Linked DNA regions of Skermanella sp. TT6. The protein of the gene in region 1 binds, or shares a complex with, the protein of each later gene. Links are inferred from orthologs where the notes say so. Each region holds a gene or a part of one and is shown in the gene's direction. Other genes may lie near its edges.

The links.
Region 2: the proteins of IGS68_RS17755 (region 1) and uvrB are in contact, whole or in part, in a crystal structure (PDB 7EGT), measured with the Thermus thermophilus proteins. The link is inferred for Skermanella sp. TT6 from one-to-one orthologs. Residues at the interface, in WP_096412145.1 of Thermus thermophilus: His654, Arg656, Phe657, Gln666, Asp668, Glu669, Lys680, Arg681, Leu682, Ser683, Lys685, Tyr686, Ala687; in WP_096411307.1 of Thermus thermophilus: Glu23, Leu25, Arg26, Asp27, Gly28, Glu29, Arg30, Phe31, Arg55, Glu326, Asp327, Phe328, Glu379, Ser382, Gln383, His398, Gly400, Arg401.

What each region holds. Positions count from the first base shown.
Region 1 is NZ_CP067420.1:3,769,103-3,777,746, reverse strand. Bases 2,611-5,629 are described here. They hold IGS68_RS17755 (UvrD-helicase domain-containing protein), read left to right. Parts: upstream 2,611-2,961; coding sequence 2,962-5,298; downstream 5,299-5,629. Other genes in these bases: IGS68_RS17750 (hypothetical protein), read left to right, coding at 5,426-5,629; IGS68_RS17760 (hypothetical protein), read right to left, coding at 2,611-2,785. Also shown: IGS68_RS17780 (sulfotransferase family protein), read left to right, coding at 1-85; IGS68_RS17775 (thioesterase family protein), read left to right, coding at 192-692; IGS68_RS17770 (pentapeptide repeat-containing protein), read left to right, coding at 764-1,261; IGS68_RS17765 (diguanylate cyclase), read left to right, coding at 1,363-2,397; more of IGS68_RS17760, read right to left, coding at 2,429-2,610; more of IGS68_RS17750, read left to right, coding at 5,630-6,634; IGS68_RS17745 (50S ribosomal protein L11 methyltransferase), read left to right, coding at 6,935-7,810; IGS68_RS17740 (aminopeptidase P family protein), read left to right, coding at 8,147-8,644. UniProt on the Escherichia coli protein: A helicase with DNA-dependent ATPase activity. Unwinds DNA duplexes with 3'-5' polarity. Translocates on single-stranded DNA with 3'-5' polarity. Initiates unwinding more efficiently from a nicked substrate than double-stranded DNA.
Region 2 is NZ_CP067420.1:1,434,761-1,447,742, reverse strand. What follows is about bases 1,596-4,558. They hold uvrB (excinuclease ABC subunit UvrB), read left to right. Parts: upstream 1,596-1,963; coding sequence 1,964-4,153; downstream 4,154-4,558. Other genes in these bases: IGS68_RS06700 (PIN domain-containing protein), read left to right, coding at 4,496-4,558; IGS68_RS06705 (AbrB/MazE/SpoVT family DNA-binding domain-containing protein), read left to right, coding at 4,212-4,499; IGS68_RS06715 (hypothetical protein), read left to right, coding at 1,596-1,871. Outside these bases: IGS68_RS06720 (aspartate transaminase), read right to left, coding at 1-927; more of IGS68_RS06715, read left to right, coding at 1,152-1,595; more of IGS68_RS06700, read left to right, coding at 4,559-4,915; IGS68_RS06695 (ATP-dependent Clp protease proteolytic subunit), read left to right, coding at 5,051-5,653; IGS68_RS06690 (DUF305 domain-containing protein), read right to left, coding at 5,750-6,259; IGS68_RS06685 (LysE family translocator), read right to left, coding at 6,518-7,129; IGS68_RS06680 (hypothetical protein), read right to left, coding at 7,165-7,461; aguA (agmatine deiminase), read right to left, coding at 7,561-8,574; IGS68_RS06670 (hypothetical protein), read left to right, coding at 8,778-8,969; IGS68_RS06665 (ABC transporter permease subunit), read right to left, coding at 9,007-9,843; IGS68_RS06660 (ABC transporter permease subunit), read right to left, coding at 9,843-10,754; IGS68_RS06655 (ABC transporter ATP-binding protein), read right to left, coding at 10,861-12,006; IGS68_RS06650 (polyamine ABC transporter substrate-binding protein), read right to left, coding at 12,102-12,982. UniProt on the Escherichia coli protein: The UvrABC repair system catalyzes the recognition and processing of DNA lesions. A damage recognition complex composed of 2 UvrA and 2 UvrB subunits scans DNA for abnormalities.

The sequences.
Region 1 (8,644 bases):
ATATCCGCCCGAAGAGGTGGACCGGGTCGGCCGGCACTGGGGTGCCCTGATCGACCGCTGGGGCTATGCGCCGCCCGCGGGATGAAGCACCCGATGATCCGGATGCCCGATGACCTGGACGATCGGGAGGGCGCATTTCCGGCGGGACGGGGTTATCGTCCCGTCATCCTGCACAGCATCGGGCGACCGCCATGACCGACTCCCTGCTTCGCCTCCACACGGAAAACGTCCGGCCGGAATGGATCGACTATAACGGCCACATGAACGTCGCCTACTACGTGCTGGCGTTCGACCACGCGACCGATCGGCTGCTCGACCATGCGGGCCTGGGAGCGGCTTATGTGAAGGCGGAGAACCGCTCGGTGTTCGTGCTGGAGATGCATGTGACCTACGAGCGGGAGGTCAGGCAGGGCGACCCGCTGGCCTTCGGCACCCGCATCCTCGGAGTCGATGCGAAGCGCGTCCACCTGATGCACGCCATGCATCACGGCACGGAAGGATGGCTGGCGGCGACCAATGAGCTGGTGCTGATGCATGTCGATCTCGGGACCCGGCGTTCATGTCCCCTGCCGGATGCGGCGCGCCTGCTGCTGGAGGGGATCGGAGCCGCCCAGTCGGCCTTGCCCATGCCGCCGCAGGTCGGCCGCGTGATCGGCCTGGGATTCCGCAAACCGGACCATCCGCCCGCGTGATGTCGTCCGTACGATCGCCTCAATCCGAGATTAATTTGGCTTCCGGGTTTGTGTGACCTATCTAGGGCATCATGAAGCGTACCATCTCCGCCGTGCTCGCGGCAGCTCTCCTCGTGGTCTCAACCTCCAGCGCCATTGCCGACTGCACGGACCCGGCGAGCCCGGACGTCAATTGGCGGCGGTGCTATCTGGATGGACGGGATCTGCGCAACGTCAACCTGCAGGGTGCCATGCTGCGGGATGCCACCTTCCTGAGGGCGAAGCTTAGCGGCGCCGACCTGACCGGCGTGGATGCCTATCGCGCCAAGTTCTTCAGCGCGGACCTGACCGGCGCCAAGCTGGACGATGCCCGGCTGATCGAGGCCGACCTCACCCGGGCCGTGCTGACCGATGCCTCCCTGGCCGGCGCCGACCTGCGCAATGCCCGTTTCATCGACGCCAACCTGCGCAATGCCGACTTCACCGGCGCCCGGGTCCAGGGGACGCATTTCCGCAACGCCGACCTGACCGGAGCGACCTGGGTTGACGGCAGGACCTGCGCCGAATCGTCCATCGGGCAGTGCAACTGACGCAGCACACCCCGCGCCGTGGGTATCGTCGCTTGCAAGTTCCTAGCCCTTAGGTCATAGCCTACGCCGGAAGTTCAGGTTCTGGCGGAGATGGCGGCATCATGGAGCAGGCGACCAACTGGGCTGATCGGGCCATGGCGCGGATGGCCGCCGAATCGCTGCCGCCCACGCCCCAGCATTTCGCCATCTGGTACAGCTATTACAGCGGCGACCTGCCGGACCTGAACCGCGCCCTGGATAAACTGGCGGAAGCCGGGCACGGCGTCACGGCCGAGCGTCTGGCGGAACTCCACGACAGGTTCTTCAGCCTGGACCACGAGAAGCAGGCGGTCCGCGAGGCGGGCGCCCGGATCCAGGGGGCGCTGAGCCACCTGCTGGAGCTGCTGCGCGCGTCCGGCGCCGGCAGCGACCGGTACGGCAGGGCGCTCCAGCAATTCGGCGAGGATATGGAGGTGCGGGGACTGGAGCAGCTGAGCGCGCTGGTCGACGCGATCGCGGCGGAAACCCGGCTGATGGCCGAGCATAACCGCGAGCTGCACAGCCAATTGCAGTCTTCCAGCAGCCAGATGGACGAGCTGCGCCGCAACCTGGACGTCGTCCGCCAGGAGGCGATCACCGACTCCCTGACCGGGCTGTTCAACCGGCGCCTGTTCGACGCGTCGCTGGCCGAGGCCGTGGCCCGCGCGGCCCAGACCGGCCGGCCGCTGAGCCTGCTGATGACCGACATCGACCACTTCAAGCAGTTCAACGACGCCCATGGCCACACCATCGGGGACCATGTGCTCGCCCTGGTCGCGCGGACGGTCAAGGAATCGATCAGGGCGACCGACACGGCGGTCCGCTACGGCGGCGAGGAGTTCGCCGTGATCCTGCCGGACAGCCGGATGGCCGACGCGGCCAGGCTGGGAGAGCAGATCCGGAAATCCGTCGCGTCCAAGAAACTGGTCAACCGGTCGAGGAACGTGACGCTGGGCACCATCACCCTGTCGGTCGGAGTCGCCCAGCTCGCCCGCGACGAGACGCCGGCGGACCTGATCAAGCGGGCCGACGCCGCGCTCTATGACGCCAAGCAATCCGGACGCAACCGGGTCGTGGCGATCGGGAGTCGGGACAGGGATACGGGGCAGGGCGGCTAGGCCCGCACCCGGGGAAGCCGCGTGGCGCCGGTCAGGCCGGCTTGCGCGGCTTGGCGCCGCGGTTGTTGATCGCCCCCAGCAACCCGGTCGCCGGAGGTGCGGTCGGCCGGGGCGCGCGCAGCTTGGGAAGCTTCATGGTGCTGGTGGCTTCCAGGGCCGCGTCCGTGGCGTCGTCCGCGATCCGGCGCCGGACGTCGGGCTCCAGCGTCGCGAAGGCGCGCGACGCGAAGTCCATGCCGATCTGGGACCGCGTCTGCTGGACTTGGCGCAACGCCTTGGAAACCAGGGTGCACTCCAGGGAGGTCATCCCGCTGAAACGATCCAGAACGTCGGCGAGGATCCCGATGGCTTGAATCGTATGGTCGTCATCGAGGCGCAAGGACGGCATGGGCGACTCCGGTCAACAATCGCTATCTTCTAACATGGGCCGCCGGGTCCGGTCGAGGGCAACCCACCCCTTTTGAGCGCTCGGCGTACGATTGTCATCGGGGTCGCTCCAGATCATGTCAGGAACCTTCAACAAGTCCTTAAACTCGGGACCGCCGGCGGAGTATAGTCCTGCCCATGTCCGATCCATTCCACTATGACGACCCGCTGAACGACGCCGTTCCTGCGGTCTCACCGGCGACGGCCCCGGCCGCGCAACGCTTTACCTACTTCGACGGCCTGAACGAGGTTCAGCGCGAGGCGGTCGAGACGCTGGACGGCCCCGTGCTGGTCCTGGCCGGGGCCGGCACCGGCAAGACCCGCGTGCTGACGACCCGGCTGGCCCACCTGCTGATGACCCGGCGGGCGTCGCCGTTCCAGGTGCTGGCCGTGACCTTCACCAACAAGGCCGCGCGCGAGATGCGCGAGCGGGTCGGCGCGCTGATCGGCACCCCGACCGAGGGATGGTGGATGGGCACCTTCCACGCGCTCGCCGCCCGCATCCTGCGCCGGCACGCCGAGCTGGTGGGGCTGAAGGGCAACTTCACCATCCTGGACAGCGACGACCAGATCCGGCTGGTCAAGCAGCTCCTCAAGGCCGAGAACATCGACGACAAGAAATGGCCGGCGCGCGCCGTGCTCGGCGTGATAGAGCGGTGGAAGGACCGGGCGCTGACGCCGGACAAGCTGAAGCCCCAGGATGGCGGCGACATGGCGGGGGGCCGCGTGGTCCAGCTCTACCGGACCTACCAGGAACGGCTGCAGAGCCTGAACGCCTGCGATTTCGGCGACCTCCTGCTGCACAACATCACCCTGTTCCAGGCGAACCCCGAGGTGCTGGCGGAGTACCAGCAGCGTTTCCGCTACCTGCTGGTCGACGAGTACCAGGACACCAACGTCGCCCAATATCTCTGGTTGAGGCTGCTGGCCCAGAAGCACAAGAACATCTGCTGCGTCGGCGACGACGATCAATCAATCTATGGTTGGAGAGGGGCAGAGGTCGGCAACATCCTGAGGTTCGAGAACGACTTCCCCGGCGCGAAGGTGATCCGGCTGGAGCAGAACTACCGCTCCACGGGCCATATCCTGGCCGCGGCGGCCGGCGTCATCTCGAACAACCAGGGCCGCCTGGGCAAGACGCTGTGGACGCGGTCCGACCATGGCGAGCGGGTCAAGGTCAGGGCATTGTGGGACGGCGAGGAGGAGGCTCGCTGGATCGGCGAGGAGATCGAGGCGCTTCAGCGCGCCAAGGTGCCGCTGAGCCAGATCGCGGTGCTGGTCCGCGCCGGTTTCCAGACCCGCGAGTTCGAGGAGCGATTCATCACGCTGGGCCTACCGTACCGCGTCGTCGGCGGGCCGCGCTTCTACGAGCGGCAGGAGATCCGCGACGCGATGGCCTATCTGCGCATCGTCGTCCAGCCGGACGACGACCTGGCCTTCGAGCGGATCATCAACGTGCCCAAGCGCGGCGTCGGCCCCGCGACCATCCAGCAGCTCTACCAGCTCGCCCGCGCCCGGGGCATCCCGCTGACCGAGGCGACCTGGCAGCTCGTCCAGACCGACGAGCTGAAGCCCAAGATGCGGACGACGCTGCGCAACCTGATGACCGACTTCGACCGCTGGCGGACCCTCGGGGCCAGCACGCCGCACACCGAACTGGCCCAGATGGTGCTGGACGAGTCGGGCTATACCGACATGTGGAAGGTGGACAAGACGCCGGAAGCGCCGGGGCGGCTGGAGAACCTGAAGGAACTGGTCGCGGCCATGGGCGAGTTCGAGAACCTCGCCGGGTTCATGGAGCATGTCAGCCTGGTGATGGACAATGCCGAGGCCAGCGGCACCGAGATGGTCAGCGTGATGACCCTGCACGGCGCCAAGGGGCTGGAGTTCGACTATGTCTTCCTGCCCGGCTGGGAGGACGGCCTGTTCCCCAGCCAGCGCTCCATGGACGACACCGGCATCGCCGGGCTGGAGGAGGAACGCAGGCTGGCCTATGTCGGGCTGACGCGCGCGCGGCGGCGCGCCCATGTCAGCCATGCCGCCAACCGGCGGATGCACGGCTCCTGGGTCACGGCGATCCCGTCGCGCTTCGTCGGCGAACTGCCCGAACAGCACATCGAGACCGACGCGGCTCCGGGCCTGTCCGCGGCTCCGGCGCCCACCTTCGGCGGAGCGGGCGGGTTCGGGAGCAGCTTCGGCGGCTTCCGCGATTTCGGCGGCGGTTTCGGATCGAGGCCGCAGCGGCAGCCACCCGGCCCCCGAACGGGTCCGGTGATCGAGGGCAGCGCCTTCGAGGTGGCGCCCCGGAGGCGGCCGGACCAGCCGCTGAAGCGCGGCATGCGGGTGTTCCACCAGAAGTTCGGCTATGGCACCGTCAAGGCGGTCGACGGCGACAAGCTGGAGATCGACTTCGAGCAGGCCGGTACCAAGAAGGTGCTGGACAGCTTCGTGGTCCCCGCCGAGAAGGCCGGCTGATACGGTCGGGGGCGGACCTTCCGGCAGGTTTCCGTTAACGCTTCAGCAAACAAACCCGCTGTCCAATGGCCCGATCGGGATCGCCGGTCGGGCACCGGCGGCCGATCACGTCTGGTGGGCGGGGTGGATGGTCAAGAATCGCCAGATTACCTATGAGACCCTGATCTGCCGGGAGGGACGCTGGCTCATCCACTGCATCGTTCCCGAGGAGGAGGACGCGGTCGCGATCGGCCGCCATCTCCTGTCGGAGCCCGGCATCGAGGAGTTCAAGGTCGTTCGCAACCGGACCATGCTGTCCGGCTTCACCACAAAGCGGGAGATCCTCCACGAGATCCGGCCGCCTGTGAAGGAAAAGGCCATGGTGATCAAGGGCCGGATCGACCGTCCCGTGGTCTGCGAGCAGTTGGAGGACCTCTATGGCTTCCAGAGCCGGATGATCATGGGACGGCTCTTCAGGCTGTTCCTGGACAAGTACCAGATCACCGCGTCCGAACTCCTGCACAACTGGACCTACCTGCGCAAACTGTCCGAAGCGGGCAACATGATCCATGCGGCGGTCCATCAGGTCGCCATGGCGCAGGCGGACGAATTCAACATTCCGGCGAAAGACCGGATCCGTCATGTGGAGGGCCTCGTCCACCAGGCGATGAACCGGTCCCGCGACTTCTACGCCGAGCGGCGGCGCCTGCCCCGGTTCGAGACCGCCAACCTCGACCATGTCAGCCGGCGCATCCATGCCCGGTGCGGGCCGGAGAACTGGTCCTTCACGATGCTGTGCCTGCTGTCCCAGCATCTGATGGGCTACGGTTCGGTCGGGGGCAAGATGGAGATGCTTCTGACCCTGATGACGGAGGATCTGGATCCCGGCCTTAACACGCTTTTCGAAGGCGTCGTCGCGGACGCGCTGGTCGCCTCGGACATGATCAAGGACCTGCTCGGCCCCCATGCGAACCTCGCGGAGTCGCTCTGCGCCCTGGCCGATTTCCTGCACGGGCGCAGCGATCCCAAGCGGCTGAACCCGAACCTGGCCAGGATCGGCGCCTTGATCGCGCGCGGTGCCGGCGAAAGCTGCCGCCGCGTCCTGACGGAGCGCCTGCTGGCCGAGCTGAAGCGCGACCACCCGCTCGACCGGAAATGCCCCGAGGCCGACGGCGCGCTCCTGGAAAGCGTGATCGGGCACCTGCGCGGTCCCGACGGGAAACTGCTGGGCGGCGATGCCGCGGAAGCCGCCATTTCCGAGCGGCTGGTCCGGCAGCGCCAGGCTTTCCTGCGCGACCTGGGCATGGTCGAGGTCGCGGACCAGCTCCCCGGCAAGTGGAAGCCGAACGTGGTCTAGAGCTTCAGCCGATCAGTTCGATCCACCCGAGGCAGCCGATCCGACGCGTTGCGCCATGGGCGCAACCTACGACCGTCGGCCGGCATCACCTCCGTCCTGCATCGAGCCGTAGGTTGCGCCCATGGCGCAACACGGTGCGGCGACTGGAACAGCAAGGCGCGTGAACCGAAGTGGTTCAACCTGATCGGGTATAGCTCCAGGCATGTGGTCTTGGCGCGGGATCGCCGGACGGGGCGCCTTGCGCCCGCTCCGGCCATCGCCCATAAACGCGGCTTCCCTCAACGCCGGGTTTTCCGTGTCATGACCATTCCCGATCTCTGGCGCATCGCGCTCACCGTGCCCGAAAACCTGGTGGCCTTCTTCGCCGACGCCGTGGGCGACCATGCGGTCTCGGTCTCGACTTTCGAGGTCGAGGAGGGGGTGAGCTGGCTGGTCGAGGCGATCTCCCACGGGGAGCCCGACCGGGCCTGGCTGACGGCGCGGATCGCCGTCCTGGCGGAGGCGATGGGAATCGCCGAGCCCGAGATGGTGATCGAGCCGGTCCCCCAGCTCGACTGGCTCACCCGGTCGTACAAGAGCTTTCCGCCGATCCGCGCCGGGCGCTGCTTCATCTACGGTTCGCACCACGAGGGCGGGGTGCCGCCCTCCTCCGTCGGGCTGCTGGTCGACGCAGCGACCGCCTTCGGCTCCGGCGAGCATGCGACGACCTACGGCTGCCTGGTGGCTCTGGACCGGCTTTCCAGGCGTTTTCCGGTCCGGCGGGCACTCGACATGGGCTGCGGGTCGGGAATCCTGGCGCTGGCGATCGCCAAGCTCTGGCATGTCCCGGTCGTGGCTTCCGACATCGACGCTGAATCGGTGCGCGTCACCCGCCTGAACGCCAGGCGCAACCAGGTTTCGTCCCTCGTCCGGGCGGTCGGCGGCAACGGCTACAAGGTCGAGGCGGTCCGGCGGGGCCGTCCCTACGACCTGATCGCCAGCAACATCCTGGCCCGGCCGCTGGCCCGCATGGCGCCGGACCTGCGCCGCGCGCTGCGTCCCGGCGGCTACGCGGTGCTGTCGGGACTGCTGGACCGGCACGAGAACTGGGTGCTTGCCGCCCACCGGTCCCAGGGATTGCGGCTGGTCGGCCGGATTCCGGTCGGCGAGTGGCGGACCCTCGTCCTGCGCGGCTGAGGCGGGCCGGGACGTCCCGCTTCCCGCCTGCATTCGTCCTTGCGCGGCGGGGTAGGGGGTTCTAGCCTTCCGGACAGCAGGCAGTTTCGGCAACCAGAGGAAGGTTCTCCCGTGGAGGGCATCGCGACGGCTTCGGGCGAGTATGGCGGAGACGATTCCCTTGACCGGCTGCTCAGGCAGGCCGGGCTGGGCCGCTCGGCGGCGGAGATCCGGGCCTTGGTCGCCGGGGTCGTCGCGGCACCGGTGGGAGCAGATCCGGACGCCTGGCTCGAACTGCTGGGAGGGGCGCGCCTGCCGGCTGCCCTGGCCGCGGAACTGAAGGCGCTGCGGGCCGCGATGGCGGCGGAACGGCATTCCCGATCGGCCGCCGTCCCCGACCATGCCGCCCGCATCGCGGCGCTGCGGACCGAACTGTCCAGGCGCGGGTTGTCTGGGTTCGTGGTGCCCCGGTCGGACGAGCACCAGGGTGAGTATGTTCCGGCACGCGCCGAGCGGCTTGCCTGGATATCCGGGTTCACCGGCTCCGCCGGGCTGGCCGTCGTGCTGCTCGACCAGGCCGCCATCTTCGTGGACGGGCGCTATACCCTGCAGGTCCAGGCGGAGGTGTCATCGGCGCTGTTCCAGTACAAGCACCTGACCGAGGATCCCCACGCGGAATGGATCGCCGCGGCGTTGCCCCGGGGCGGCCGTCTCGGATACGATCCCTGGCTGCACACTGTCGGCTGGGTCGAGCGCCTGCGCGCCGTCATGGGGCGCGTCGGCGGAGACCTGCTGGCGTGCCCGGACAACCCCGTCGATGCGGTCTGGCCCGACCAGCCGCCGGCGCCCCTCGCT
Region 2 (12,982 bases), 2.3 Mb from region 1 along the record:
CAGCATCGACACGACCAGGTCGCGGCGCTCCTTGAAGGCTTCCGCCCGTTCCTTGATGAAGTCCTGCGGGCCGTTCAGCGCCTCGACGGCGGCCGCCTGGCTGACCGAGGACGGGTTGCTGGTGCTCTGGCTCTGGATCACGCCCATCGCCTTGATCAGCTCCTTCGGGCCGGCCGCGTAGCCGATCCGCCAGCCGGTCATGGCATAGGCCTTGGACACGCCGTTGACCGTCAGGGTGCGGTCGTACAGCGACGGCTCGACCTGGGCCGGGGTCGTGAACTCGAACCCGTCATAGTTCAGGTGCTCGTACATGTCGTCGGTCATCACCCAGACATGGGGATGGCGGACCAGCACGTCGGTCAGCGCCTTCAGCTCAGCCCGGGTGTAGGCGGCGCCGGTCGGGTTGTTGGGGCTGTTCAGGATCAGCCACTTGGTCTTCGGCGTGATCGCCTTTTCCAGGTCCGCGGGCTGGAGCTTGAAGCCGGTGTCGGCCGGGCATTCTACCGGAACGGGCACGCCGTCGGCCAGCAGCACCATGTCGGGATAGCTGACCCAGTAGGGTGCCGGGACGATCACCTCGTCGCCCGGATTCAGGGTCGCCATCAGGGCGTTGTACAGCACCTGCTTGCCGCCGGTCCCGACGGTCACCTGCTCCGGCGTGTAGTCCAGCCCGTTCTCGCGCTTGAACTTGGCGCAGATCGCCTTCTTCAGCGCCGGGGTGCCGTCCACCGGGGTGTACTTCGTGTCGCCGGAGCGGATCGCCGCGATCGCGGCCTCCTTGATGTTGTCCGGGGTATCGAAGTCGGGCTCGCCGGCGCCGAGGCCGATGATGTTGCGGCCGGCGGCCTTCAGCTCACGGGCCTTCTGGGTGACGGCGATGGTCGGCGAGGGCTTGATGTTGCTCAAGCGGGTGGCGATGAACGGCATGGCATGGGATCCGGTGCGGATTTCGATCTGGGCGAGGTCTGTTGAATCTACGCGGCGGAGACCCTACGCCCGCCGCTTCCCCCGTGCAAGCGGCACGGACGATGGAGATAGGCCATCCGATTGCCCTCGGCGGATGCAGGATGGTACAGGAGAGTCGACTGTTACGGGTTCCCTATGCTAAAGTTGCGCCCCTTCTCCACTTTGGTTCATGGAAACGTACGGCGGTGCACGCCCCAGGCCTCACCCAACTGCTTGTCTACAGCGCGTTCATCGTGCTGGGCATGGCCGTGCTGTACGCGTTCAGGCCGCCGCCTCCGCCGAAGGTCAAGGGCCAGCGGATCACGCTCCGCAGGACCATAGACAACCTCAACCATCCCTCCCTGCACGATGTCCGGATCATCGACAAGCAGGGCCGCATCGTCTGCATCGAGCACATCATCCGCCTGCCGGCGAGCATCGTGCTGATCGGGACGGTGGCGGCCTCCGCCAAGGGCGAGGTGACCGGCAGCGAGTTCTCCCGGACCTGGAAGATCTCCAACCGGGGCGGCACGACCACCTGCGTCAATCCGCTGCTGGAACTCCAGCCCCTGAACCTCGCCTTCAAGCGCCGCTTTCCCCTGCTGCGGATCCGCGGCCTCGTGGTTTTTCCGGATACGGTCAGTTTCCCGAACGGTGCGCCCAAGGGGGCGGTTTGCGCCTCCGACTTCGAGCGGTGGATCGAGGAGGTCCTGAAGATGGACGGCACCGTCAGCTCCGCGACCGAACAGGCGTGGCCCGCGATCACCGCCATGGTGGCGTCCGCCCAGGCCCGCATCGAGCAGGCCCGGGCCAAGGGCCTGCTGGGGGGACAGGAAGCGGCCACGGGCGGCCGCAAGGCGAAGCCCGGCAAGAAGACCCTCGGCCCGGTGCCCGTGCGCGCCGCGGCGGCCTCCCGCGGACGGTGATGCCGGGGCGGCCATCGGGCGCGATCATTTGGTGAACGGATTCGCTCCCAAGGGACTGGCAGCGGGTGCCCGCGTTGAATATCTTACCAGCCATGACAATGCCCCCATCCATGCCCATGCTGATGCCGAAAGCCGCCGCCCTGCCGAAGCTGGAGGGGGGCAAGCGGCTCGAGATCGTGTCCGATTACAAGCCGGCCGGCGACCAGCCGCGCGCGATCGAGGAGTTGCTGAACGGCATCCAGCAAGGCGAGCGCGAGCAGGTGCTGCTGGGCGTCACCGGGTCGGGCAAGACCTTCACCATGGCCCACGTGATCCAGGAGATCCAGCGCCCCGCCCTGGTGCTGGCGCCGAACAAGACCCTGGCCGCCCAGCTCTACGGCGAGATGAAGAGCTTCTTCCCGAACAACGCGGTGGAGTATTTCGTCTCCTACTACGACTACTACACGCCGGAAGCCTACGTCCCACGCACCGACACCTATATCGAGAAGGAAAGCTCGATCAACGAGCAGATCGAGCGGATGCGCCACGCGGCCACCCGGTCGCTGCTGGAACGCGACGACGTGATCATCGTCGCGTCGGTGTCGTGCATCTATGGTATCGGCTCGGTCGAGACCTACTCGGAGATGACGCTGGGCCTCCAGACCGGGATGACGGTCAACCGGTCGGAGTTGCTGTCCCGTTTCATCGACCTGCAATACAAGCGCAACGACCTTGGTTTCGGCCGCGGAACGTTCCGGGTGCGGGGCGATACCGTCGAGCTGTTCCCCGCCCACATGGAGGACCGCGCCTGGCGGTTCTCGCTGTTCGGCGACGAGCTGGAGGGGATCTTCGAGATCGACCCGCTGACCGGCGAGAAGCTGATGGCGCTCCAGGCGGTAAAGATCTACCCCAACAGCCACTACGTGACGCCCAAGCCGACGCTGCACCAGGCGATCAAGCAGATCCAGCACGACCTGAAGGTCCGGCTGGCCGAGTTCGAGGCCGAAGGCAAGCTTCTGGAGGCCCAGCGGCTGGAGCAGCGGACCCAGTTCGACATCGAGATGATGCTGGCGACCGGAAGCTGCGCCGGCATCGAGAACTATTCCCGCTACCTCTCCGGCCGCCAGCCCGGCGAGCCGCCGCCGACGCTGTTCGAGTACCTGCCCAAGAACGCCCTGCTGATCGTGGACGAGAGCCACGTGATGGTGCCGCAGGTCGGCGGTATGTACCGCGGCGACTACATGCGGAAATCGACGCTGTCGGACTTCGGCTTCCGCCTGCCGTCCTGCAAGGACAACCGGCCGCTGAAGTTCGAGGAATGGGACGAGATGCGGCCGCAGAGCGTGTTCGTCTCGGCCACCCCCGGCCCGTGGGAGATGGAGCGGACCGGCGGCGTCTTCGTCGAGCAGGTCGTCCGCCCGACCGGCCTGACCGACCCGCCGGTGATCATCCGCCCGACCGAGACCCAGGTGGACGACCTGATCGCCGAGTGCAAGGACTGCGCGGCCAAGGGCCAGCGCGTGCTCGTCACGACCCTGACCAAGAAGATGGCCGAGGCGCTGACCGAATACATGCACGAGGCCGGCATCAAGGTCCGCTACATCCATTCCGACGTGGAGACGCTGGAGCGGATCGAGATCATCCGCGACCTGCGGCTGGGCGCCTACGACGTGCTGATCGGCATCAACCTGCTGCGCGAGGGCCTGGACATCCCGGAATGCGGGCTGGTGGCGATCCTGGACGCCGACAAGGAAGGCTATCTGCGGTCCCGCACCTCGCTGATCCAGACCATCGGCCGGGCGGCGCGGAACGTGGACGGACGGGCGATCCTGTACGCCGACAAGATGACCAACAGCCTCCAGGCGGCGATCGACGAGACCAACCGGCGCCGGGAGAAGCAGAAGGCCTACAACGAGGCCAACGGCATCACGCCGGAGTCGGTCCGCAAGCAGATCTCCGACATCATGGAGAGCGTCTACGAGCGCGGCGACCGGGTGACGGTGAAGACCGGCGACGCCGACCGCAACAACATGATCGGCCATAACCTCAAATCCTACATGGCCGACCTGGAACGCCGCATGAAGACCGCCGCCGCCGACCTGGAGTTCGAGGAGGCCGCCCGCCTGCGCGACGAGCTGCGCCGGCTGGAGGCCATGGACCTGGGGATCGACGGCGGCGACGCCCCCGCGATCGGCCTGGGCACCAACCGCGCCGTTCCCGACGGCAGCGGCCGGGCGGCACCCGCGCGCGGCGCCGCCGACGGACGGGGAAAGCCGAGGGGGCGGCGGCGCAAGGGGCCGTGATGGCTCGTAGCGCATTCAGCCGCATTGCCGCCGGACAGGGTCGAGCGTATATGAAGAAATGATCTATCGATCAAACCCTCAGCAAGGCGCGATCCCGATGCCCGCAACGATGGTCAAGAGCGACGGCGGTGACACCATTCCGGAGAGCATCCGGGAGTATCTGCGGATCGGCCCTGACGATCAGGTCGAGTTCGTCATCGATCCCCAGGGAAGGGTCTTGGTGGTGCCTGCCCGGGTTCCTGTCGAGCGCCTCCGCGGATGCCTGCCGAAACCGGAACGGCCGGTTTCGCTGGAGGAGATGGAGGAAGCGATCGCTAGCGGCATGGCCGGCGAAGAAGAGCCATGATCGGCCTGGATACCAACATTGTGATCCGGTATCTGCTTCAGGACGATCCTACGCAATCCGAACTGGCGGCTCAACTGATCGAGCAGGTCTGTTCTGCAGAAGAGCCTGGTTTCATCGCGATTCCCGTACTGGTCGAAATGGTCTGGGTGCTCCGGCGCGCCTACCGCTTCGACCGGATCTCGATAGCGGAAGTGATAGGATTGCTGCTTCGAGTGGAGCGGGTCAAGGTGGAAGGCGAGGAGATGGTGCGACTTGCGCTTTTCGACTTCAAGGAGGGGTTCGACTTCGCGGACGCGCTGATCGGACATCGCAATCGTGCTGCCGGTTGCCGTACGACCGCAACTTTCGACCGCCGTGCCGCAGCCATGCCGGCCTTCTCGTCGGTTCGCTCGGTGATCGGAACGCAGCCCCATTGAATCCGAATGCCGGCCGCTGGTGGCCCATCGGAATCTCGGCCAGCAGTTGAACCCGCGGGCAAATCCGGCTATGCAAGTCATGCGAACGAAATTCGCCGTGCGCCTCCGCGCGGTGTGAGGTCCGAGGAGAATTTGATGTTTTGGGTCATGGACGAAGAGCCGAAGGAAGAGACGCCCAAGCCGACCCCGGCACCGTTCAGCACGGTTCTTCAAAACCTGTTCAAGTCGCGCACGGTCATGATCTTCGGCGAGATCAACCAGAAGGTCGCCGAAAGCACCTGCGCCCAGCTTCTGGCCCTGGCGGTCGAGAATGACGATCCGATCCGGATCATCATCAACTCGCCGGGCGGCCACGTGGAGTCGGGCGACAGCATCCACGACATGATCCGGTTCATCACCCCGCAGGTGAAGATGATCGGCACCGGCTGGGTCGCCAGCGCCGGCGCGCACATCTATCTCGCCGCGAAGAAGGAAAACCGGCTCTGCCTGCCGAACACCCGCTTCCTGATCCACCAGCCGCTGGGCGGCGCCGGCGGACGGGCGACGGACATCGCGATCGAGGCGAAGGAGATCATCAAGATGCGCCGCCGCATCAACGAGATCATCGCCCGCGAAACCGGCCAGCCGCTGGAGCAGGTCGAGAAGGACACCGACCGGAACTACTGGATGTCCGCCGAAGAGGCGAAGGACTACGGCATCGTCAGCCGGATCGTCCAGGGCGCCCGGGAGATCGACTGAGGGCCTGCCTGAAGTTTTCGACAGTGCTGAAAGATCGGAATGCGGGCTTCGGCCCGCATTTTTCGTACTTGCTGAACAAGCGCCTCCGTGGCGCACCTATGGGCGCGCAACTTCGCCTTGCCTCGCTTTCGGCATCAGGTCGGGTGCGTCCGGTGGGGGTGGGTTCCGGTCGAGGTCGGCGATCAGCTGCTTCATCTCGGCGATCTCACGAACCTGTGCCTCGATAATCTGGTCTGCGAGCTGACGCACGCGAGGATCACGAATATGAGCGCGTTCACTGGTCATGATGGCGATCGAATGATGCGGGATCATTGCCTTCATGTAGGACACGTCGGTCACCGTTTCCTGGCTGCGCACCAGCCAGAGCGCGCCGGAGAACACCACCGCGCCGCCGATCAGAATGGCGATGTTCACCGTGTTGTTTCCGTACATCTTCCTCATGAATAGCATCATGATGATGGCCATGGCTGCCCCCATCACGATGGCCATCCAGGTTCGTGTCTGGCTGTAGAATATATGCTCCACTTCATAAGTGTTTAGATACATCAGAATGAACATCACAACTGTCGATACTAAAATCATTGCAGCAAAACGGGCATAACTCATGACATCCACCTTTCTGGTAATCAGCCGATGCAGGATCCGCTTGCAGTAAACAGATGTCATATCGGGCTGGTTCACCACATTGGGTGAAGCGGCACATGCCGCCACAATCGCATTTTTATTTAACTTTCATTTATGTCGGCACGTTCTGGAAATGGTCGTCGAGTACAGGACGCACGATCCTTCCGACCGACCGCCCCTGAACCAACGCGGACTGCCGTGGAAACTATGGCGTGGCAGGGCTAATGGACCTGCGGAGCATCACCGATCGGCAAAAGCCAGCTTCGCCCCCAGCGCCGCGAAGGCGCCGGCAAAGGTCCGCCGCATCCAGAGCAGCACGCGCGGTCGAGAGATCACGTGGCTCCGGATCGAGGCGGCGAAGATCCCATAGCCGACGAAGGCGGCGAAGGTCAGCAGCATGAAGACGGCGCTGAGTTCCAGCATGCGCGGGAGCGGATGCGGTTCGGTGGCGCTGACGAACTGCGGCAGGAACGCCAGGAAGAAGATCGACAGTTTCGGGTTGAGGATATTGACCAGGACGGCGGAGACGATCACCTGGACCGCCGACCGGGGGGTGACGTCCTTGTCGACGCTGAGCGCGCCCTGTTTCCTCAGCGTGTTCCAGGCCATGTAGAGCAGGTAGGCCACGCCCAGGTACTTGAGGATCTGGAACGCCATCGCGCTGGCATGGAGCAACGCCGCCAAGCCCAGGATCGCGGCGGCCATGTGCGGGATGATGCCCAGGGTGCAGCCGAAGGCCGCGATCAGGCTTGCCCGAAACCCGCGAGAGAGACCCGCCGCCAGGGTGAACAGGACTCCGGTACCGGGCGATGCGACAACGATCAGCGACGTTACCAGGAAGTCGATGCCCACGACAGTCTCCAGAGGGCGGCCTCCAGAGATGAAGCCTACGCCCGGATGTCCACCAGACTGCCGCGCCCCTTCGCCGCCCCACCCCCGGAGGTGCGGGTGGACAGAGCCTGCGCCGTCGTATCGACGGATTGGCCGGTCTCGGTCGAACTCATCGCGCGCCGGGGTGCCTCGGCCTTGTAGACCGGGGCGGGGGCCTGGACCGTCTGGGTCCGCGTGACGGTCGCGGTCTGCATGGCCGCCGCCATCGCAGGATTGACCGCATAAGCCGCCGAGGCCGCATTGTACGGCTTGGCGACGATCGGTGGCTGTACCGGCGGTATGTTGACGTTCATGACCCGCACCTTGAAGCTGGTTGAGGGGTGCTTAGCGGTCGAGCGGCCTTATGATGACACAACTTTACTGCGGAGTCACGAAGCTTCCCATAACGTCTCTCAGCCGGCCGGCTGCTGCTGGGTGATGCAGTGGATGCCGCCTCCGCCCTTCACGATGTCGAGGGCCAGCACCTGGAGCACCTCCCGGTCCGGGAACACCTTGCGCAGGGTGCGGAAGGCCTCGTCGTCGGCGGCGTCCTCGTAGGCCGGCATCACGATGCCGCCGTTGGCGATGTAGAAATTGGTGTAGGACAGGGTCAGGCGGACGCCGTTGTGGTCGCGGCGGTGCGGCTGGCGGAGCGGCACCACCTCGATCTCGCGGCCATGGGCGTCGCGGGCGGCCTTCAGGCGGTCCAGGTTGTCCTGGAAGATCTTGAAATTGGGATCGCCGGTGTCGTCGGTGGTCAGCGCCAGCACCACGCCCGGCCGGGCGAAGCAGGCGATCTCGTCGATGTGGCCGTCGGTCTCGTCCTGCTCGTAGCCGCGGCCGAGCCAGATCACCTGGCGGACGCCGAGATAGTCCTTCAGGTGCTGCTCGATCTCCGATTTGCCCAGGTTGGGATTGCGGTTGGGATTGAGCAGGCATTCCTCGGTCGTGATCAGGGTGCCCTCCCCGTCCACATGGAAGGAGCCGCCCTCCAGGATCAGCGGCGCCTGGTAGCGCGGCAGTCCCAGATGCTCCAGCACATGCCCAGCCAGTTCAGCATCGACCTGATGGTCCGGGTAGTTATTGCCCCAGGCGTTGAAGCCCCAATCGACGCCGGCGACCTGGCCCGCGTCGTTGACGACGAAGGTCGGCCCGGTGTCCCGGATCCAGCTGTCGCTGATCGGCATGGGCAGCACCTCGATCCCCGGGCCGCAGGCCAGGGACACCTCGGCCACGTCGGCCTGGTTGCACACCATGGCGACGGGCTCGAACTGGGCGATGCTCTGGGCGACCTCGGCATAGGCGGCGCAGGCGGCGTCGATGCCGCCGGCGAAAGTCTCGGGGCGGCAGGGCCACGCCATCCAGCAGCGGCTGTGGCGTTCCCATTCCGCCGGCATGCGGAAACCGTCCGCGGCTGGAGTGGACATGGTCTGATACCCCCTCAATGAATACGCCCCGGTGACACTAACCACCGGGGCGCGATCTTGGCAACCTCCCGGAACGGGAGCGAACCCGGCCGGGATAATCGGAAAATTTTCTTTGAAAAAAGAAACGAGGCCGAAGCGCTCTAATCGCGGCGCCTGGTCGGGGGATGTTGGGCCGGGAACCACTCGGACGAGGTGGCCGGACGTTGGAAGCGGGTCTGGGCGGCGGGGCCGAGACGGAGCAGGCCAAGGAACACGAGGAAATTCACGATACGCCTCTTCAGCAGTTTCACCTGATGAAGAAGTTATTCCCCTGCCGGGAGAAAGACAACCCCCTGCCCCGCTCCGCCGGGGCCGCCATGCGCGGCGCGCATGAGATAATGCAGCCCCGCGCATGAAGACCAATCCCGCACCGGCGAAGAAAAGCCGAAAAACTCAAGCGTTCGACGAGGCCGCCATCTGTTCGTCCTGCTTCCTGATTCTTTCCTGGCGGGCCATGAAAACTCCGGCCACGATGATGCCGGTCGTCACCAGGGCGACGATGATCGTCGCCAGCGCGTTGATCTCCGGCGTCACGCCGAGGCGCACGCTGGAGAAGATCACCATGGGCAGCGTGGTCGAGGCCGGACCCGACACGAAGCTGGCGATGACGAGGTCGTCCAGCGACAGCGTGAAAGCCAGCAGCCAGCCCGACACGATGGCCGGCGAGATGATCGGCAGGGTGATCACGAAGAAGATCTTGGCCGGCCGAGCGCCCAGGTCCATCGCCGCCTCCTCGATCGATTCATCCAGGCTGACCAGCCTGGACTGCACGATGACCGCGACGAAGGCCATGGTGAAGGTGATGTGGGCTATGGTGATGGTGGTCATGCCGCGCCCCTCGGGCCAGCCGATGAACTGTTCCAGGGAGACGAACAGCAGCAGCAGCGACAGGCCGGTGATCACCTCCGGCATGACCAGCGGCGCCGTGATCATGCCGCCGAACAGGGTCCTGCCGCGGAACCGGCCGAACCGGGCCATCGCCATGCCGGCCAGCGTGCCCAGCACGACCGAGAAGGTGGCGCTGAGCGCCGCGATGCGCAGCGACAGCCAGGCTGCGGACAGCATCTGGTCGTTGTTCAGCAGTCCCGCATACCACTTGGTCGACCAGCCGCCCCAGACGGTGACGAGGCGGCTCTCGTTGAAGGAATAGATGATCAGCAGGATGATCGGCACGTAGAGGAACGCGTAGCCGAACGCCATCATGGTGAGCACGAAGCTGGAGCGTCGCATCATTGTCTTGCCGCCTCCTGCTGCTTGCCTTGGTAATACTGGAACAGCATGATCGGAACCACGAGGAACAGGAGAAGCGCTATCGCCACGGCCGAGGCGACCGGCCAGTCGCGGTTGGCGAAGAACTCGTTCCACAGCACGGCGCCGATCATCAGCGTGTTGGGCCCGCCCAGCAGGGACGGAATCACGAACTCGCCGACGGCGGGGATGAAGACCAGCAGCGAGCCGGCGACGATGCCGGGCACCGACAGCGGCAGCGTGACGCTGAGAAACGCCGTGAAAGGCTTGGCGCCCAGGTCGGCCGCCGCCTCCAGCAGGGTGTCGTCCAGCTTCTCCAGGGTCGCGTAGAGCGGCAGGATCATGAACGGCAGGTAGGAATAGACGATGCCGATATAGATCGACGTATCGGTGTAGAGGATCTGGAGCGGCGCGTCGATGACGCCCAGCCAGAGCAGGAAGTTGTTGAGCAGCCCCTCCTGCTTCAGGATGCCGATCCAGGCATAGACCCGGATCAGGAACGAGGTCCAGAACGGCAGGATGATCAGCATCAGCAGCGGCCCGCGCCAGGCCTGCGGCGCCTTGGCGATGCCGTAGGCCATGGGATAGCCCAGCAGCAGGCACAGCACGGTCGAGACGAAGGCGATCTTCAGCGAATTGAGATAGGCCACCGCGTACAGGCTGTCGGTCAGCAGGAACAGGTAGCTGCCGAAATTCAGCCGGATGGTCAGGTACGTCTCCTCCGCCCACTCGACCAGGGCGGTATAGGGCGGGATCGCGATCGCGGCTTCGGAGAAGCTGATCTTCAGCACGATCGCGAAGGGGATCAGGAAGAACAGCAGCAGCCAGACATACGGAACCATGATGACCAGCCCGCGCCCCATCAGGCCCAGCCGGCGCAGCAGGTCCAGCATCAGGCGGACGGGAAGGAACTGGCCCAGGTCGAAGCCCGGCGACGGCGCGTCCTTGCTCATGCGGTCTCCCAGCGGAACGAAACCCTGCCTGCTCATCGGAGCTTCCTCATTGGGTCAGCACGACGCCCGCGAAGGGCTGCCAGGTGACGTACACGCGGTCCTCCCAGGTGATCGGCATCTCGGTCAGCCGGCTGAAGTTCGGCTGGGTGACGCGGACCATCTTACCGGACTCCAGTTCGATCAGATAGATCGACAGGTTGCCCAGGTAAGCGATCTCCCGTACCGTCCCGCGGGTCGCATTGCGGCCGCCGCCCGTCGCCGGGGGCTCCTTGGAGAGCGCCATCTTCTCCGGCCGGACGGCGACCGACACCGGAGTGCCCAGCGGGACGGGGACGCCGTGGTTGATGTAGAGGTCGCACCCGGCCTCCTCCGACTGGATCAGCACGTGGTCGGGCTCGTCCTCCAGGATGCGGCCGGCGAACATGTTGACCGAGCCGACGAACTCGGCCACGTATTTCGAGTTGGGATACTCGTAGACTTCGGCGGGCGTGCCGACCTGGGCGATCCAGCCGCTGTTCATCACGGCGATCCTGGACGACATGGTCATGGCCTCCTCCTGGTCGTGGGTCACGATCACGAAGGTGATGCCGACCTGCTCCTGGATATTGACCAGCTCGAACTGGGTCTGCTCGCGCAGGCGCCGGTCGAGCGCGCCCAGCGGCTCGTCCAGCAGCAGCAGCTTGGGCCGCTTGACGAGGCTTCGGGCCAGCGCCACGCGCTGCCGCTGGCCGCCGGAAAGCTGGTGCGGCCGGCGCTTGGCGAAGCGGCCGAGCTGGACCAGTTCCAGCACCTCGGCGACGCGCTGGCGGATCTGGTCGCGCGGCACGCGGTCCTGCTTCAGGCCGAAGGCGATGTTCTGCTCGACCGTCATGTGCGGGAACAGGGCGTAGCTCTGGAACATCATGTTGACCGGGCGGTCGTACGGCGGAATGTTCGACATGTCGACGCCGTCGATGAAGATCTTGCCCGAGGTCGGCATCTCGAAGCCGGCCAGCATGCGCAGGAGCGTGGTCTTGCCGCTGCCCGACCCGCCCAGCAGCGAGAACAGTTCCCCCCGGTAGATCGACAAGGAGACGTCGTCCACGGCCGTGAAGTCGCCGAACTTCTTCGTGACCTTCTCGATCCTCACATAGGGCTGTTCCTTGGGATCCTGCCAGGGTTCCAGCTTGATCTTGCGGTTGGGCTGAGCCATTTCCGGGTTCTCCCTGCGATCACGGCATCCGGCAAACAGAAGCCCCGGCCGTCGCGACCGGCCGGGGCTTGACTCCTTTGGATAGCGGTACCCGCTTACTGACCGGTCTTGACCCGGGTCCAGGAACGGGTGCGCAGCCGTTCGGCCGCCGGCGACACGGCCGAGACGGTGAACATGTTCCGCTTCGCCTCCTCCGACGGGAAGACCGCCGGGTTGCTCTTGACCGCCTCGTCCACCTGCTCCAGCGACGCAGGGACGGCGTTGGCGTAGTTGGTGAAGTTGGTGATGCCGGCCATCACCTCGGGCTTCAGGACGAAGTTGATGAATTTGTGGGCCGCGTCGGCGTTCGGCGAGTCGGCGGTCACCGTCATCATGTCGAACCAGAGCTGGACGCCCTCCTTCGGCACGACGTAATCGACGGTCACGCCGGCATTGGCCTCGGCGGCGCGGGCCTGGGCCTGGATCACGTCGCCCGAATAGGCCAGCGCCACGCAGGCGTCGCCGGCCGCGAGGTTGTTGATGTTCTGCCCCGTGACGAAGTTCTTCACGTAGGGGCGGATCTTCATCAGCGTCTCCTCGGCCTTCTTCAGGTCGTCCGCCTTGTCCGAGTTGGGATCGAGGCCGAGATAGTGAAGCACGGTCGGGAAAGTGTCGGTCGCCGAATCGAGGATCGTGATGCCGCAGGGGGCGATCTTCTTGGCGACTTCCGGATCGAAGATCAGGTCGAAGCTGTCGAGCGGCGCGTCGGGCATCAGGGCCTTGATCTTCTCGGCGTTGATGCCGATCCCGATGGTGCCCCACTGATAGATGACGCCGTACTCGTTGCCGGGGTCGGAGCGCTCGACCTGCTTCATCAGCACGGGGTCGAGGTTGTTCAGGTTCGGGATCTTCGACTTGTCGAGCTTCTGGAGAGCCCCGGCCTTGATCAGCCGGCTCATGGTCGGCTCGGCGGTGGGCACCACGATGTCGTACCCGG